Regions from separate parts of the Paenibacillus sp. FSL H8-0332 genome, predicted to be linked through region 1. Evidence: predicted binding sites of a transcription regulator. Region 1 holds the regulator's gene; the other holds the start of a gene.

The links. The regulator NrdR, encoded in region 1, represses ribonucleotide reductase genes. The targets are predictions, from matches to a motif close to AACACNATATATNGTGTT.
Region 2: nrdI (class Ib ribonucleoside-diphosphate reductase assembly flavoprotein NrdI) is a predicted target of NrdR. The motif match lies at 2,012-2,029, and genes of this name have one in related genera.

Annotation. Positions count from the first base shown of each region.
Region 1 covers NZ_CP150145.1:1,958,772-1,966,566, forward strand. Annotated here, with positions in the region: gene polA (DNA polymerase I) at 1-1,977, shown strand, start outside; gene mutM (DNA-formamidopyrimidine glycosylase) at 2,029-2,871, shown strand; gene NST43_RS08450 (manganese efflux pump) at 3,071-3,802, shown strand; gene coaE (dephospho-CoA kinase) at 3,812-4,408, shown strand; gene NST43_RS08460 (lytic transglycosylase domain-containing protein) at 4,408-4,971, shown strand; gene NST43_RS08465 (alpha/beta-type small acid-soluble spore protein) at 5,073-5,291, opposite strand; gene nrdR (transcriptional regulator NrdR) at 5,457-5,930, shown strand; tRNA gene NST43_RS08475 (tRNA-Ala) at 6,181-6,256, shown strand; tRNA gene NST43_RS08480 (tRNA-Lys) at 6,266-6,338, shown strand; gene NST43_RS08485 (transcriptional regulator) at 6,745-7,392, opposite strand; gene NST43_RS08490 (GNAT family N-acetyltransferase) at 7,580-7,795, opposite strand, start outside.
Region 2 covers NZ_CP150145.1:5,394,093-5,401,887, forward strand. Annotated here, with positions in the region: gene NST43_RS23290 (ABC transporter ATP-binding protein) at 1-1,714, shown strand, start outside; gene nrdI (class Ib ribonucleoside-diphosphate reductase assembly flavoprotein NrdI) at 2,118-2,477, shown strand; gene nrdE (class 1b ribonucleoside-diphosphate reductase subunit alpha) at 2,464-4,548, shown strand; gene nrdF (class 1b ribonucleoside-diphosphate reductase subunit beta) at 4,586-5,545, shown strand; gene NST43_RS23310 (alpha/beta hydrolase) at 5,982-6,761, shown strand; gene NST43_RS23315 (ABC transporter permease) at 6,784-7,545, opposite strand; gene NST43_RS23320 (ATP-binding cassette domain-containing protein) at 7,538-7,795, opposite strand, start outside.

The DNA.
Region 1 (7,795 bases):
GACAGCGCCATCATGAGCAAAAAATTGGCGACGATCTACCGCGAGGTTCCGCTTGAACATACCTGGGAGGATATGGTGTTCAGCGGAATTGTTGCCGATACGGCGGGTCCTGCCCTGGCGAAGCTGGAGTTCAAGTCTCTGCTGGAACGCCTGTCGCTGAGCGCCTATTCGCATGCGGCGGACGGCAGTCTGTCCGGCCCCGCAGCGGTGGAAGCGGCAGAGCTTACGATTACAATTGTTGACGAAGCCGGAATAGAGAAGCTGGTTCAGGCACTGCCGGGCATTTCCGCTCTACATGTGGAATCTAACGGGGAGAACCCGCACCGTGCCGAAGTGATCGGCCTCGGGCTGTCTTCACCGGAGCAGCATTATTTCGTGCCTTTTGCCCTGCTGAAGAGTAAGGCAGCGGAACCGCTGCGGAACTGGCTTGGCGACGATCAGGCACCGAAGAGCGGGTATGATCTGCACCGTGCCGATCTGGCGCTGCATTGGCAGGGGATTGCTTTTGCCGGAGCCGCTAATGATGTTCAGCTTGCCGCATACCTGCTGGACCCGACCGAAGCGAGCCAGAACTTGAATGACCTGACCACGAAATACGGCCTGCCCCGCTTATCGCCGGATGAAGATGTCTTCGGCAAAGGGGCCAAATATAGAATTCCTGAGCTTAAGATTCTCGGTGAGCATGTCGCCCGCAAGAGTGCAACCGTGCTTGGCATTGTGCAGAAGCAGCAGGTGGAGCTGGACAAGACGGATATGACCGGTCTGTTCCAGGACCTGGAGATGCCGTTGTCGCGGATTCTTGCCGATATGGAGAAACAGGGCATTGCTGTTAACAAGGACGATCTTATCCAGCTCGGCAAGGAATTCGAAGCCCAAATCTCCCGGCTGGTCACTGAGATTTACTCCGCTTGCGGAACCGAATTCAATCTTAATTCTCCGAAGCAACTAGGCGAGGTTCTGTTCGTGAAGCTCGGTCTGCCAGTCGTGAAGAAGACGAAGACCGGATATTCAACGGATGCAGAGGTGCTGGAAAAGCTTGCGCCTTATCATGACGCCGTGCGCCTGATTCTGCAATACCGTTCCATTGCCAAGCTGCAATCCACGTATGTGGAAGGCCTGATGAAGGAAATCTCGCCGGAGACCGGCAAGGTACACACCTTCTACCGGCAGACGATTGCGGCTACGGGCCGGCTGAGCAGCCAGTTCCCGAACCTGCAGAACATTCCGATCCGGCTCGAAGAGGGCCGTAAGATCCGTAAGGTATTCGTGCCCTCTGAGCCGGGCTGGTCGATTCTGGCGGCGGATTACTCGCAGATCGAGCTGCGTGTGCTGGCGCATATCTCGGGCGATGCGCGGATGAAGGAAGCTTTTGTCGAGGATATGGATATTCATACCAAGACCGCGATGGATGTATTCGGCGTCCCTGCGGAGAGTGTGGACAGTAATATGCGCCGCTCGGCCAAAGCGGTTAACTTCGGCATTGTATACGGCATCAGCGATTACGGCCTGTCGCAGAACCTGAACATTCCGCGTAAGGAAGCGGCCCGGTTCATTGAACAGTATTTCGAGGTGTTCCAGGGTGTGCGCCGTTACATGGATGATATTGTGGTCGAGGCCCGGAAGCAGGGATATGTGACTACGCTGCTGGAACGCCGCCGTTATCTGCCGGAGATCAATGCGAAGAACTTCAATCTGCGGTCCTTCGCAGAACGTACGGCGATGAATACGCCGATTCAGGGAACCGCTGCGGATATTATCAAGCTGGCCATGGTTCATATGGATAAGGCGCTGCATGAGCGCGGCCTGAAGAGCCGGATGCTGCTCCAGGTACACGATGAGTTGGTGTTTGAGGTGCCGGAGGAGGAGCTGGAGCAGATGAAGCAGCTGCTGCCAGAGGTGATGGCCGGAGCGCTGGAGCTGTCTGTTCCGCTGAAGGCAGAGGTAAGTTTTGGGAGCAACTGGTACGAAGCGAAATAGGCTCCCCGCACATGGCAGATATCCGGTATAATGGAGTGGAGGTGAGCCATGATGCCGGAATTGCCGGAAGTCGAAACAGTCAGAAGAACACTTAATGAGTTAATTACAGGCAAGCAGATAGAGCATGTCACCGTCCGGCTGCCGCGGATTATTCAGCGCCCGGATGATATTCAGGCCTTTGCCCATATGCTGGCAGGCCATAGTGTGGTTACCGTTGAACGCAGAGGCAAGTTTCTGCGTTTCGTATTTGACGGGCTGGTGATGGTCTCCCATCTGCGGATGGAGGGCCGTTACGGGATGTACCGTAAGGACGAGGTGCTGGACAAGCATACGCATGTTATTTTCCATTTCACAGATGGGACGGAGCTGCGTTATACGGATGTGCGCCAGTTCGGAACGATGCATCTGTTCGGGCCTGGGGAAGATCTGCTGCTGAAACCGCTGAATAAGCTGGGGCAGGAGCCGCTGGATGCGGATTTCACACTGGAACGGTTCAAGGAGATTGTCACGAAGCGGAGCACCAAGATCAAGCCGCTGCTGCTCAATCAGGAATATATAGTAGGGATCGGCAATATTTATGTAGATGAGTCCCTGCACCGCGCAGGCATCCACCCGGAGGAGACCGCGAAGTCCCTCACGGAGGATCAGCTGGCCAGATTGCACCTTGCTATTGTCGCAACACTGACGGAAGCGGTGAATGCCGGAGGCTCCTCTGTGAAGTCGTATGTCAACGGCCAGGGGGAGAGCGGGAGCTACCAGGATCAGCACAAGATCTACGGACGCAAGGATCAGCCGTGTGCCACCTGCGGCACGCTGATTGAGAAGAGTGTGGTCGGCGGACGGGGAACGCATTATTGTCCCAGCTGCCAGCCGGTACCTGTACTGATTCTGTGATTTTTTTATAGTGTCAGCGCTGCATTTACAGCCCGTTTCCGGGCCAGTTACACCTGAATAAGCCAGTTACATCAAAAGATAGGCACTCACTGCCCGTCCCGCCCATATAATGTGTGAAGATTGCTGATTATGGCGAAACGGAGCTCCGGCCAGGATGGCTTAATCCACCGGCTCCGGTTCTTCACGGGAGGGATTGCGGGTGCTGAGCCCATTGTTGTCACTATTGCTGCTTGCGTTTGCTCTTAGTCTGGATGGATTTGGTGTTGGCATTACATATGGACTGCGTAAAATGAAAATTCCTTTGCTCTCGATTGTGATTATCTCGCTCTGTTCTGGAGTGGTCATTTATGGTTCTATGCAGGTCGGCGTGCTGCTGGCCAAGGTGGTCTCGCCGCATGCCGCTTCCAGTGTCGGAGCGGTTATTCTCGTCTTAATGGGCTGCTGGTCCCTGTTCCAGATGCTGACGCAGAAAGAGAAGGAGCAGGAAGTGACTGCCCCAGGGACCGCAGACGAATATTCCGGGCGGGAAGCCAGGCTGGAGACGGCAGCTGCCGTACAAAGCGCGGAGGCAGAGCTGGAACCGCTGAAGCCGGCCGTATTCTCGCTGGAGCTTCGCCATCTAGGCGTGGTTATTCAGATTCTCCGCACACCGTCTTCTGCTGATATGGATGCCTCGGGGAGTATTTCTTCTATGGAAGCCATGATCCTGGGCATAGCGTTGTCGCTGGATGCCTTCGGGGCCGGCCTTGGTGCGGCACTGCTCGGATTCAGCCCGTGGTCCACCTCGCTGATGATCGCTGTATTCAGCGGAACCTTTCTGCTGCTGGGGATGAAGACAGGACTGAGATTATCCGGCAGCTACTGGATGAAGCATGCCGCTGCGCTGCCCGCGATATTATTAATTGTAATGGGTATAATGAAGTTATTATGAGGTGAGTACATGATTATAGGCTTAACCGGAGGCATAGCTTCGGGAAAAAGCACCGTGTCTGCACTGTTTGTCCGCAAGGGAGCTGCACTGGTGGATGCCGATGTCATCGCCCGAGAGGTGATGCTCCCCGGACACCCGGTGCTGGCGGCAGCGGTGGAGGCTTTTGGAGACCGTATCCTGCTGCCTGACGGCTCGCTGGACCGGGCGGGGCTGGGGGAGATCGTCTTCCGGGACCCGGAGGCGCTCCAGACTTTGAATAACCTGACCCATCCGGCCATCCGCAGGGAGATCAAGGCCAGGATGTATGCGCTTGAGCAGGAGAATCCGCAGCGGCTGGTCATTGTGGACATTCCGCTGCTCTACGAATCAGAGCTGGACTCCATGTTCGATCAGATTATTGTAGTCTATGTTCCGAGGAGGGTGCAGTTAGCCCGCCTCATGGAGCGCAGCGGAATGAAGCTGGAACAGGCTGAGGACCGGCTGCGGTCCCAGATGGATATTGAACTGAAACGCAGGAAAGCTAATTATGTGATCGACAATAGCGGTGATCCTGAGTCTGCCGAGCTTCAGGTTGCCCGGCTGTGGGACAGGCTGGGCCTGATATGATGAAGTGGCTGCGCAAAAAAAGAGTCCTGCTGCTGCTGTTCATCGGCTTCACAGCGATCCTGTTTCTCGGCTCCAACTGGATGTCATGGTTTTATCCCATATATTATAAAGAAGAGATCCGCCAGCACAGCCAGACGTATGAGATGGACCCGTTCCTGGTGGCATCCATCATCCGTGTGGAGACCAATTATAAGACCGGCCGCGAATCCAAAAAAGGCGCACTGGGACTCATGCAGCTGATGCCGGATACCGCCAAGTGGGCGCTCGAAAAGGCCAAGCTCCCCGAGGTGTCTCTGGAGCGGCTGAAGGAAGAGCCCTCCTCCAATATTGAATTGGGTACCTGGTATTTGTCTACGCTGTCCAAGCAGTTCGATGGCAACCGTATAGCGGTCATAGCTGCCTACAATGCCGGACCCGGCAAAGTGCAAAGCTGGCTGGATGAAGGGCAGTGGGACGGAACAGAAGCCTCTGTGAAGGACATTCCGTTCGGTGAGACCCGTCACTACGTGCAGCGTGTGATTTATTATTATGATCAATACACCGAGCTCTACAGTGAGTTCTAGGGTGCTTGTTACTTTTGCTGCTGTTATGTAAAAAGAAGCATCAAACGGCCGGAGGCCGTTCGATACTTCTTAGGCAAGCTTATGTCGCGCTTAACAGGTTATTATTTGTACTGACCTGCCAGTTGCTGTTCAGCCAGGGTTACAAGACGTTTAGTGATGTAACCACCGATCGAACCGTTTTCGTAAGAAGTTTTATTGCCTTGGTATCCATCTGGGGAGAGGGTGATACCTAGTTCCTGGGCAACTTCATATTTCAGTTGTTCCAAGGCACCGCGTGAGTTTGGAGCTACCAGGTTATTGGAGTTGTTATTTTGGCTCATTGCTGTTCACCTCCTATCGGTTGGTAACTGTATTATGTGCCGGACATGTCAGATTCATAACAACAAATAAACGGTGTTTTCTGGAAATTAATTTAAGCCCGCATAACCCTGGTGTATCAAAGGACCGGGCCTGACCATTCTAATGATGAGGAAGTGAAGTAGCTTATGAAATGCCCTTACTGTGACCACACCAATACCAAGGTCCTGGACTCGCGTCCGGCCAATGAGAATAAGTCCATCCGCCGCAGGCGGGAATGCGAGCTGTGCAGCCGCCGTTTCACCACCTTCGAGATGATTGAAGAGACCCCTCTGATTGTGATCAAAAAAGACGGCAGCCGTGAAGAGTTCAGCCGCGACAAAATCCTCCGCGGTCTGATCCGCGCCTGCGAGAAACGTCCCGTTCCTGTAGAGCGTCTGGAGGTCATTGTATCCGAGGTGGAGAAAAGCCTGCGCGGCATCGCCCTCGCCGAGATCGAGAGCCGCCAGATCGGCGAGCTGGTCATGGAGCAGCTCTATCCTGTCGACGAGGTAGCTTACGTCCGCTTCGCGTCCGTGTACCGCCAGTTCAAGGACATTAACATGTTCATGAAGGAATTGAAGGGACTGCTCTCGAAGACTGAGGAGCTGGACGGGCTGTAAGCTTCGCCGCTTAGGAGTGAAGGGTTCGATTGGTGTAGTGGGGCTGGCTCTGGGGTTAAGGGCCAGTTCCCGGGTGGGGCGTCTGTCCTCAAAAATAATTTCGAAAAAGTGTTGACACTAACAATGAATTTCTGTATTATATAGAAGTCGCCTACGAAACACATTGATGAATAAGCGGCTTGAACTTATCGGTCAGATCAGATTTTAGAATACATAATGTAATTCTAAATTGGTAAAATTATAAAAATATGGGGCCATAGCTCAGCTGGGAGAGCGCATCGCTGGCAGCGATGAGGTCAGGGGTTCGATCCCCCTTGGCTCCACCAATTTCATACGGACTCTTAGCTCAGTTGGTAGAGCAGTAGACTCTTAATCTATTTGTCCAGGGTTCGAGCCCCTGAGAGTCCATCACATTAAGAACGGCAGAGATGCCGTTCTTTTTGCTGTTTCAGGGAATCCATTCCCGAACCCCGAACCCCGAACCGCGAAATATGGTTTCCATCGATATCCTTCGGTTCTAAATGTGTCTAAAGGACTGCTACGGACCCCACAGCCCTTATGTTCTCTATTCAGCATAATTAAAAGGGCTAACGGACCGTATCGCGCTTATTGCTTCTTCACCACCATATATGAGATGAAATCCAGTAAATAGCGCCATCTGTGTCCGTAAGCTTGGTGAAATTGTGCTTTTTGTAGAAATAGGTGCGCCTCGGTCCGTTACAGCTGATTGATACCTCTACTTCTCACGCTCACAGCCACGGAATTCAAGTGTTTTTAGCATATCAGCTTTATAATTCATGCTCCTAAACATACGTTAAACTCTAAGCTGATATGTCCGATAACGCTGCTGTCCTCCGGCCACATCCAGTAACTGTTGTTCGACCAAATGATGCAGAATTCGTCTGGAGTGCCTATCCGTTACCCTGAGATGCTTAGCAAGCTCCAAAGGTGTGAATGCCCTGAGCAGACGTCTTGCGTAACGAAGGGTCTCCGCTTCCAGCCAAGTTAATGTGGAAGAAACATCCGTCGCAATGAATTTGCCGATAAAAGACAACACCAACTGCTGACATTGCTTGGGTTCTTCGATAATTGAAGGATAAGCGATAGGAAGAAAAGTCCAACTATCAAGTGCCAGTAAGCAATGCCGTCGGCATAGATCCTTGAAGCGTCTGACATCCAGATCTCTGGCGTGAGGTCCATAGCCTTGAATCTCAATCCCGCCTTTTGCACCTCCAGGCATATAAGCCAAGTCCAGATAGCGGTACCCGTTATTGAAATCACGCACTTCCCATTCTGGAAACAAATGATCGAAATTGCCGATTGCCGGAAACCATACCTTGCGGAGAAATTCAACTGTTCCGTGGCCTAATCCTTTGCCAAGTAACTCCTTGCGCCTGTGGTTGCTCTCATTCTTAAGATTGCTAACTAACCATTCCTCGTACTGCTGCTCAAATCGCGGCATCCGTACTCCTCCTCGAACGCTCAACTTAGTGTTTATTTTTCCCGCAAAAAAGCCGCCTCAATACTCAACCCTCTCCAAGAATCTAACTCGGAAGGGGCAGAGCATTAAAAGCGGCGTGTGCTTCACAACCTATGTTTCTTATTATAGCGCTACAAATCCAGGAATCAATAGATTCCACACCTGCTGTTTAATGTTCACCAGGGTCCTCAAAGGACATAACTATGGTTTGAAAATAGGGCTTGAATCCAAGCTTTGTATAAAGCGCATTGGCTTCGTGGCTTGCTCTCAAGGTTGCTGTATGTACACCTTTGTTATGTAAATCATGAAGAGCCTCTAGGCAGAGCGCGCTTGCAGCACCTTGATTTCGATACTGCTGCAGGGTTGATACGAACTCAATGGATGC
Region 2 (7,795 bases), 3.4 Mb from region 1:
ATCCGCCCCTTATAAGTTCCAGCTCCTCCTTGCATGTCTGTGCGTGGTGATTGTAAACGGAGCTTTCCTGATCCAGCCGCTTATTCTACAGCGTGTCATCGACCACTTCCTGATTGGACGCGCCGCTCAAAGCGGATTGGATTCGATTGGAGGCTTAGCGCTGCTCTATGTGGCGGTAGCTTCGGCCGGGGGAATCTTCTCGTATCTCCAGGCGCTGATTGCCGGAAAAGCGGGACAGAGCCTGATCCATGAGCTGCGGGTACGGGTATTCTCTATCATTGAACGGCTACCGCTTCCGTATCTGGACCGTACCTCCTCCGGAAGGCTCATTACGCGGGCTACCAACGACACCGCTGAGATCAGCGAATTATATACGGATGTGGTCATCTCACTGGTCAAGGACGTACTGCTGCTGCTGGGGATCATCTACGCCATGCTGCTGCTAAGCCCGCCGCTTACGCTGGTTTCGTTTACCGTCATTCCCGTGATGGCCTTCCTGGTCCTCTTCATTAAGAACAAAATTAAAAAGAACTTCTTCCATATGAAGCACTATATCGGACAGATTAACGGTTTCTTTGCCGAGAGTCTCTCCGGGATGCGGGTCATTCAGAGCTTCCGCGCCGAAAAGGAAAAAGAGGATCAATTCCTGAAGCTGAACGGGGAATATTTCAAAACCACCCTGATTCAGGTGCGCCTTAACAGTGTACTGAAGCCGGCTTCGGATATGTTCCAGAGTCTGGCCGTTGCCATTCTGGTCTGGTACAGCATTGGCCGAATCTCCGGCGGCACCCTGCAGATCGGCGTACTGTTTGCGTTCACCACGTATATCAGGCAGTTCTTCGCGCCCATCTCCGATCTGGCTGACAAATATACGTCTATACAATCTGCCCTTGTATCCACCGAGCGCATCTTTGAGCTAATCCGTGAGGAGGACCGCCTGGAGCAGCCGGACCGCGGCTTGCCGATGGAACGCCTGCACGGTACCATTGAGTTCCGCCATGTCTGGTTCTCTTACAATGATGACGACTGGGTGTTGAAGGATGTAAGCTTCGTGATCGGTAAAGGACAGACTGCCGCCTTCATCGGAGAGACCGGAGCGGGCAAAACGACAATTATCAGCCTGATCAACGGCTTCTACCGCGTGCAGAAAGGCGAAGTTCTGATTGACGGCGTCAATGTGAACGACATCCGGCTGAATGATCTGCGGCGGAACATTTCCGTCGTCCTCCAGGATGTTTTCCTGTTCTCCGGCTCGATCCGCGACAACATCACCCTCGGTGATGACATCGCGGAGGAGAGCGTGCAGGAGGCGCTACAGGCCTCCTGCGCAGAAGAGTTCGTGCTGAGTTCGCCTGGAGGCCTCGACGAGCCTGTAACCGAGCGGGGCGGCACCCTGTCCGCAGGCCAGCGCCAGCTCATCTCCTTCGCCCGGGCGATCGCCCATAATCCTGCGATCTTCGTGCTGGATGAAGCTACCGCCAACATCGACACGTATACTGAGAAGCTGATTCAGAAGGCGATCGACAATGCGGCCAGCGGCAGAACAACACTGATTATCGCCCACCGGCTATCCACCATTGCCGAAGCGGATCTTATCCTTGCGATGAAGGAAGGCCGGATCGCCGAAGCTGGCTCGCCCAGCGAGCTGCTGAAGCGTGGCGGATATTACGCCGAGCTGCTGGAGGAGAGCAGGAGTCATATTATGACCTCCTGAGGCATTTTAAGCAGGGGGGATGGCTGACAGCCTATTGCTTGGGAGATGGTCTGCGCAATTATTCGGGTGTCCCTTGGCTGAGAATCAGCGGCTGCAATGGATGGTTCCTCGTCCTTGAGGAACCCAATTCCCGCAGGACAGAGGCCTAGCAAAATGCTTAAAAAAAATACTAATTAATTATAAGAGAATAGAATGCAGGCGGGGCGTGGGATTGGCGGTTTTCACCGGCAATTTGAGAGGCTGGAGAGGGCTGTTCATCTCTTGACTTTTCAATATATGGTAGTAAAATGATTAAACGTTACTAAATATAGTGTATATAAGTGAAAAGCCAATAAATCTAGTGAAATGGCCCATCATCATTTGTCAAGTAGAATGGGCTACATGTTATAGGAGGTTAGAGACCATGTTGATTGCTTACGATTCCAAGACCGGCAACGTTAGAAGGTTCATCAATAAGCTGAAGCTTCCCGCTGTTCAAATCGAAGAGCATATGATGATCGACGAGCCTTACGTGCTTGTTACATACACCACCGGATTTGGACAGATTCCAGCGAAGGTGGCTACGTTCCTTGAGCAGAATCATTCCAGACTCAAGGGTATTGCCGCGAGCGGCAACAAAAACTGGGGTGAGCTATACGCGCACAGCGCAGATCTGATTGCACAGCGTTACAACGTACCTGTTGTCGGCAAGTTTGAATTGTCGGGAACATTTGGTGATGTACAGCGCATAAAACAGGAGGTGGACCGGGTTGCGGCATATTGAACTGAACAACATGTTGATGAAGAGAGACGAAAGCGGCTTTTTCCAATTGGATAAGGACCAGGAGGCAGTAGCCGAGTTCATGCGGGATGTGGAGCGGCGCAGCCTGACCTTCACAACTACCAAAGCGAAGATTGATTATATGATTGCCAATGATTACTACGAGGACCTGTACGACCGTTACTCCGCTGCTGAGATGGAGGATGTCTACCGGATCGCCCATGAATATAATTTCCGCTTCCCTTCCTATATGGCGGCTTCCAAGTTCTATACAGATTATGCCGTCAAAAGCAATGACCGTAAGCAGTACCTGGAGCATTATCCGGACCGCGTAGCGGTAGTGGCTCTGCATCTGGGACGGGGCAACGTGGAAACTGCCCGTACACTGGCCCGCTCGATGATGGAACAGCGCCTGCAGCCGGCGACACCAACCTTCCTCAATGCCGGCAAAAGCCGCCGCGGGGAGATGGTCTCCTGCTTCCTGCTGGAGATGGACGATTCGCTGAATTCGATCAACTATGTGCTGAACACCTGCATGCAGCTGTCGAAGATCGGCGGCGGTGTTGCCGTCAATCTGTCCAAGCTGCGCTCGCGCGGTGAGACGATTAAGGGTGTAGAGGATGCAGCCAAGGGTATCATGCCTGTCCTGAAGCTCATGGAAGACGGCTTCTCCTACGCTGACCAGATGGGTCAGCGCAAGGGTTCGGGCGCGGCTTATTATAATATTTTTGGCTGGGATGTACTCGAATTCCTGGACAGCAAGAAGATTAACGCCGACGAACGGACACGCCTGAAGACGTTGTCTATCGGCCTGATCGTGCCTAACCGCTTCTACAAGCTCGCACAGGATAATCAGCCGCTGCATGTGTTCGCTCCTTACACAGTCTATCAGGCGTATGGTACGCACCTGGATGACATGGATCTGGACGTAATGTATGACACCCTGCTCGCTGATCCGCGCGTGAAGAAAAGAATCGCCATGAGCGCACGTGACATGCTGACCAAAATCGCCATGATCCAGCTTGAATCGGGCTATCCATATATTATGAACAAGAGCAATGCCAACGCTGCTCATGCCCTGCGGAATGTGGGTCAGATTAAGATGTCCAACCTGTGCACCGAGATTTTCCAATTGCAGGAGACTTCGGAGATTAACGATTACGGACAGCAGGACGAGATCCGCCGCGATATTAGCTGCAACCTGGCTTCGCTGAATATCGTGAATGTGATGGAGCACGGCAAGATCCGTGAATCCGTCCACGAAGGTATGCTCGCACTGACGGCTGTCAGCGATATGACAACTGTCTCCAACGCTCCAGGCGTGGCTAAGGCGAACAAAGAAATGCACTCCGTGGGTCTGGGCGTAATGAACCTGCACGGTTATTTTGCCAAGAACAAGGTGGCTTATGAGAGTGAGCAGGCCCGTGATTTCGCACGCACCTTCTTCATGACGATGAACTATCATTCGATTGAGAAGAGCATGGAGATCGCCGCCGAGACAGGTGAGACCTTCTATGGCTTCGAGCAGTCCGACTACGCCAGCGGCGTATATTTCGAGCGCTATATGACTACAGACTACCGTCCGGTTACGGCAAAAGCGCAGGAATTGTTCCAAGGCATCTATATTCCTACTCCTGAGGACTGGAAGCAGCTGCGTGAGCAGGTTATGCAGAACGGATTGTACCATGCCTACCGTCTGGCGATTGCGCCGACCGCAAGCATTTCGTACATCCAGAATGCCACCTCCAGCGTAATGCCGATTGTAGAGCAGATCGAGACCCGCACCTATGCCAACTCGACAACCTACTACCCGATGCCTTACCTGCGTCCGGACAATGTGTTCTATTATAAATCCGCCTACCAGATGGACCAGTTCAAGGTGATTGATCTGATTGCGGAAATTCAGCCCCATATCGACCAGGGCATCTCGACGGTCCTGCATGTGAACAGTGATGTAACGACCCGTGAGCTGGCCCGCTCTTACCTATATGCGGCGCATAAAGGGCTGAAATCCCTGTACTACACCCGGACCAATAAACTGTCTGTCGAGGAATGCCTGTCCTGCTCTATCTAAGAGCGGGCACGGGTACAGAAAGGGAGAATATACGATTATGAGCGCAATCCAAGCCGTGAACTGGAACCGTCCCGACGACGATTTCTCGCTGATGTTCTGGAATCAGAATATTATGCAGTTCTGGACCGACGACGAAATTCCATTATCCGATGACAAAATGTCCTGGCTCACGCTGAGTGAGATTGAAAAGGACTCCTATATGAAGGTGCTGGGCGGATTGACCCTGCTGGATACGATTCAGGGCGGCGTAGGTATGCCGCAGATTATGGAGCATGTGGACGGCTTGCAGCGCAAGGCGGTCCTCGGCTTCATGGGGATGATGGAGCAGATTCATGCGAAATCCTACAGCAGTATTTTCACCACACTGGCTTCCACCGAGCAGATTGACGGGATCTTCCGCTGGGTGGAGGACAACACGTTCCTGCAGTTCAAGGCCCAGACGATCTCGGAGTATTATCAAAAGATTGAAACGAAGAAAGACCTCTATCTGGCGATGTCCGCATCGGTTCTGCTGGAGAGCTACCTGTTCTATAGCGGCTTCTTCTACCCGCTCTATCTGGCCGGACAAGGCAAAATGACCTGCAGCGGCGAGATCATTGACCTGATTCTGCGCGATGAGAGCATCCACGGCGTATATGTCGGCGTGCTTGCCCAGGAGATCTTCGAGGAGTTGTCCGAAGAAGACCAGAGCGATGTCTACCAGACCCTGGTGGGTCTGCTGCGCCTGCTGCACGCGAATGAGGAGCAATACACTGAGCAGATCTACGCGCCGATTGGTCTGGTTGAGGAAGTGAAGACGTTCCTGCGCTACAATGCCAACAAGGCGATGATGAACCTCGGCCATGATCCGCTGTTCGATGAAGAAGAGATCAACCCGATCGTGCAGAACGGGATCAGCACCCACACGAAGCAGCATGACTTCTTCTCGAAGAAGGGGAATGGGTATGTGCGGGCTATGAATGTGGAGCCTTTGCGGGATGAGGATTTTAAGTTTTAAACTTGTACATTCCGATTCCGGGATAGTCGTGGCTCCAGAGAAGTTTTGGACTTCCGGCCGCTGTTAGGTTTGGATTTCCTGATTTTAAACCGCTGTTCGCGGTAGAAATCCAAACCTAAAGGCGAACGCTATCGCTCCTACAGTTCCAAAATTCCCTTCCACCACTCGCCCTTTATTTGTAATTAACAAGTTCAACTTATTGGATGGTATGTAGAATAAGCACCCGGCAGCTTGTCTAAGCTGCCGGGGATTTTTTTGTGATACACCTTTTCTGTCCCCTCAATGGTCCTGAGTAAACATCGAAACCCAAGCTCCACTCTCCCCTGAAACGGTACCGTCCCCAAAAGGAAAGCAAAGCCGAATCTATATATGAGACCATACGGGTGTTGAGACGTAGGAGTAGGGATGGTTATTTTAGAGGAATGAGGTGTGCGGAGTGGCTATACATATTCAGGAGTACGGAGACCCGGATGGGGATTGTCTGATGGTCTTCCTGCATGGCGGGGGCGTGAGCGGGTGGATGTGGGATAAGCAGGTGGCGGCGTTCGCTGGTTATCACTGTCTGGTCCCGGATCTGCCGGGGCACGGGTTCAGCCGGGAGGATAAGGAGTTCACGATCCGCAGCAGTGCGGAGGAGCTTCTGTTGCTCATTGAGGAGCGGGCTAAGGGACGAAAGATTGTTGTTACCGGATTCTCGCTGGGCGCACAGGTGTTGGTTCAAATGCTGGGCATGAGGCCGGAGCTGATAGATCATGCCATCATCAACAGCGCATTAGTGCGGCCGATTCCCTCTGCCAGCAGGCTGATCGGCCCGGCGGTCAGGCTCTCTTTTCCGCTGATTAAGTACAGATGGTTCGCGAAGCTACAGGCCAAGACGCTCTATCTGGATGAGGAGTATCTGGAACGGTACATTGATGAGAGCCGGCAGATGGAGCTGAAGACACTGATCCGGGTGCTGGAAGAGAATATGTCGTTCCGCATTCCAGCCGGGTTCAGTGAGGCCGCAGGCAAAATACTGGTTACTGTAGGTGAACGTGAGAAGTCTGTCATGAAGTCATCCGCCCGGGATCTTGTGGCAGCGAATCCCCGCTCCATGGGCGTGGAGATTCCCCGGATCGGACACGGCCTCTCTCTGGCGAAGCCGGAGCTGTTCAATAAGCTGGTCGAGGCCTGGATTCAAGGCGGGGAGCTGCCCGGGGAATGCAGAAGAATTTGATTCCCTCAGGCACGGAGTGACGCTAGGTTAGATCCTCCCTGATTTTATACCGGACAGCGACATAGCTAAGGAATAGAATCGCCGCAATCGCCACTCCAAACATGTGAATCAGGTCAGCCGTGCTTCCTAAATCCTTGACCCGCACAAGCGTGTTGATCAGCAGATATTTTGTCAGATGAATGTCCGTAAACAGCTTTTCCAGTGCCTCCATTACCATCCCGATCACATTCAAAGCCAGAACGATGCTGGCACTTAAGCTAACTAACAGGTTCCGGGTAACCATAGCTATACAAAGAATCAGCAGCGAGAACGCCCAGTGCAGCAGGAATTGGCCCGCCAGCAATGTAATGAACGTCCCCGGGTCTCCCATATCTGTCTGGTCCCATAACAGTTTTCTCGCGATTCCGTCTGCAACCAGCAGAGTCAGGAACATCATCGCCACGAAAAGGGCGAGAATCGTCATTTTGGAGAACACGGAGTGGCTTCTGGCCTGCCGCATGGAGATATAATTCTTGGAGAAGCCGGAGTTCCATTCGCTCATATAGAAATAGATCGTGAACACGGCGATATAGATCAGCATCCAGGAAGGCGGCTGCGAGATGGTATACTGGATGAATTCGCTCTCGGTTAAGCTGCTGAGTATCGGATGGCCCTCCACTGGCTGCTCATATTGCTTCATCATATAGATGCCGAAGATCTGAAAAGCACAGAACAAGAGCAACAGCAGGTACATAATCTTGTTCCGCGTGAAGCGGTAAAGGTCCATTTTGAACAGGTTAATCATGGCGTTCACCTGCACTTTCCGTGCGTTCCAGGAAATACTGCTCCAGGCTCTGCTTATGTCTTGAGATGGAATCCACCATTATCCCATGCTGCGCCAGTTCCTGGACGATCTGCCGGATGCGGATATGCTCGTCGTATACATACACCGTCCGGCTGTCCACCACTTTGTATTGTGTAATCTTCAGCTCGCGCTCCAGCACCGGGAGAGCCTCCCGGGCTTCCTCCACGCTAATCTCGATCCGTTCCTCACA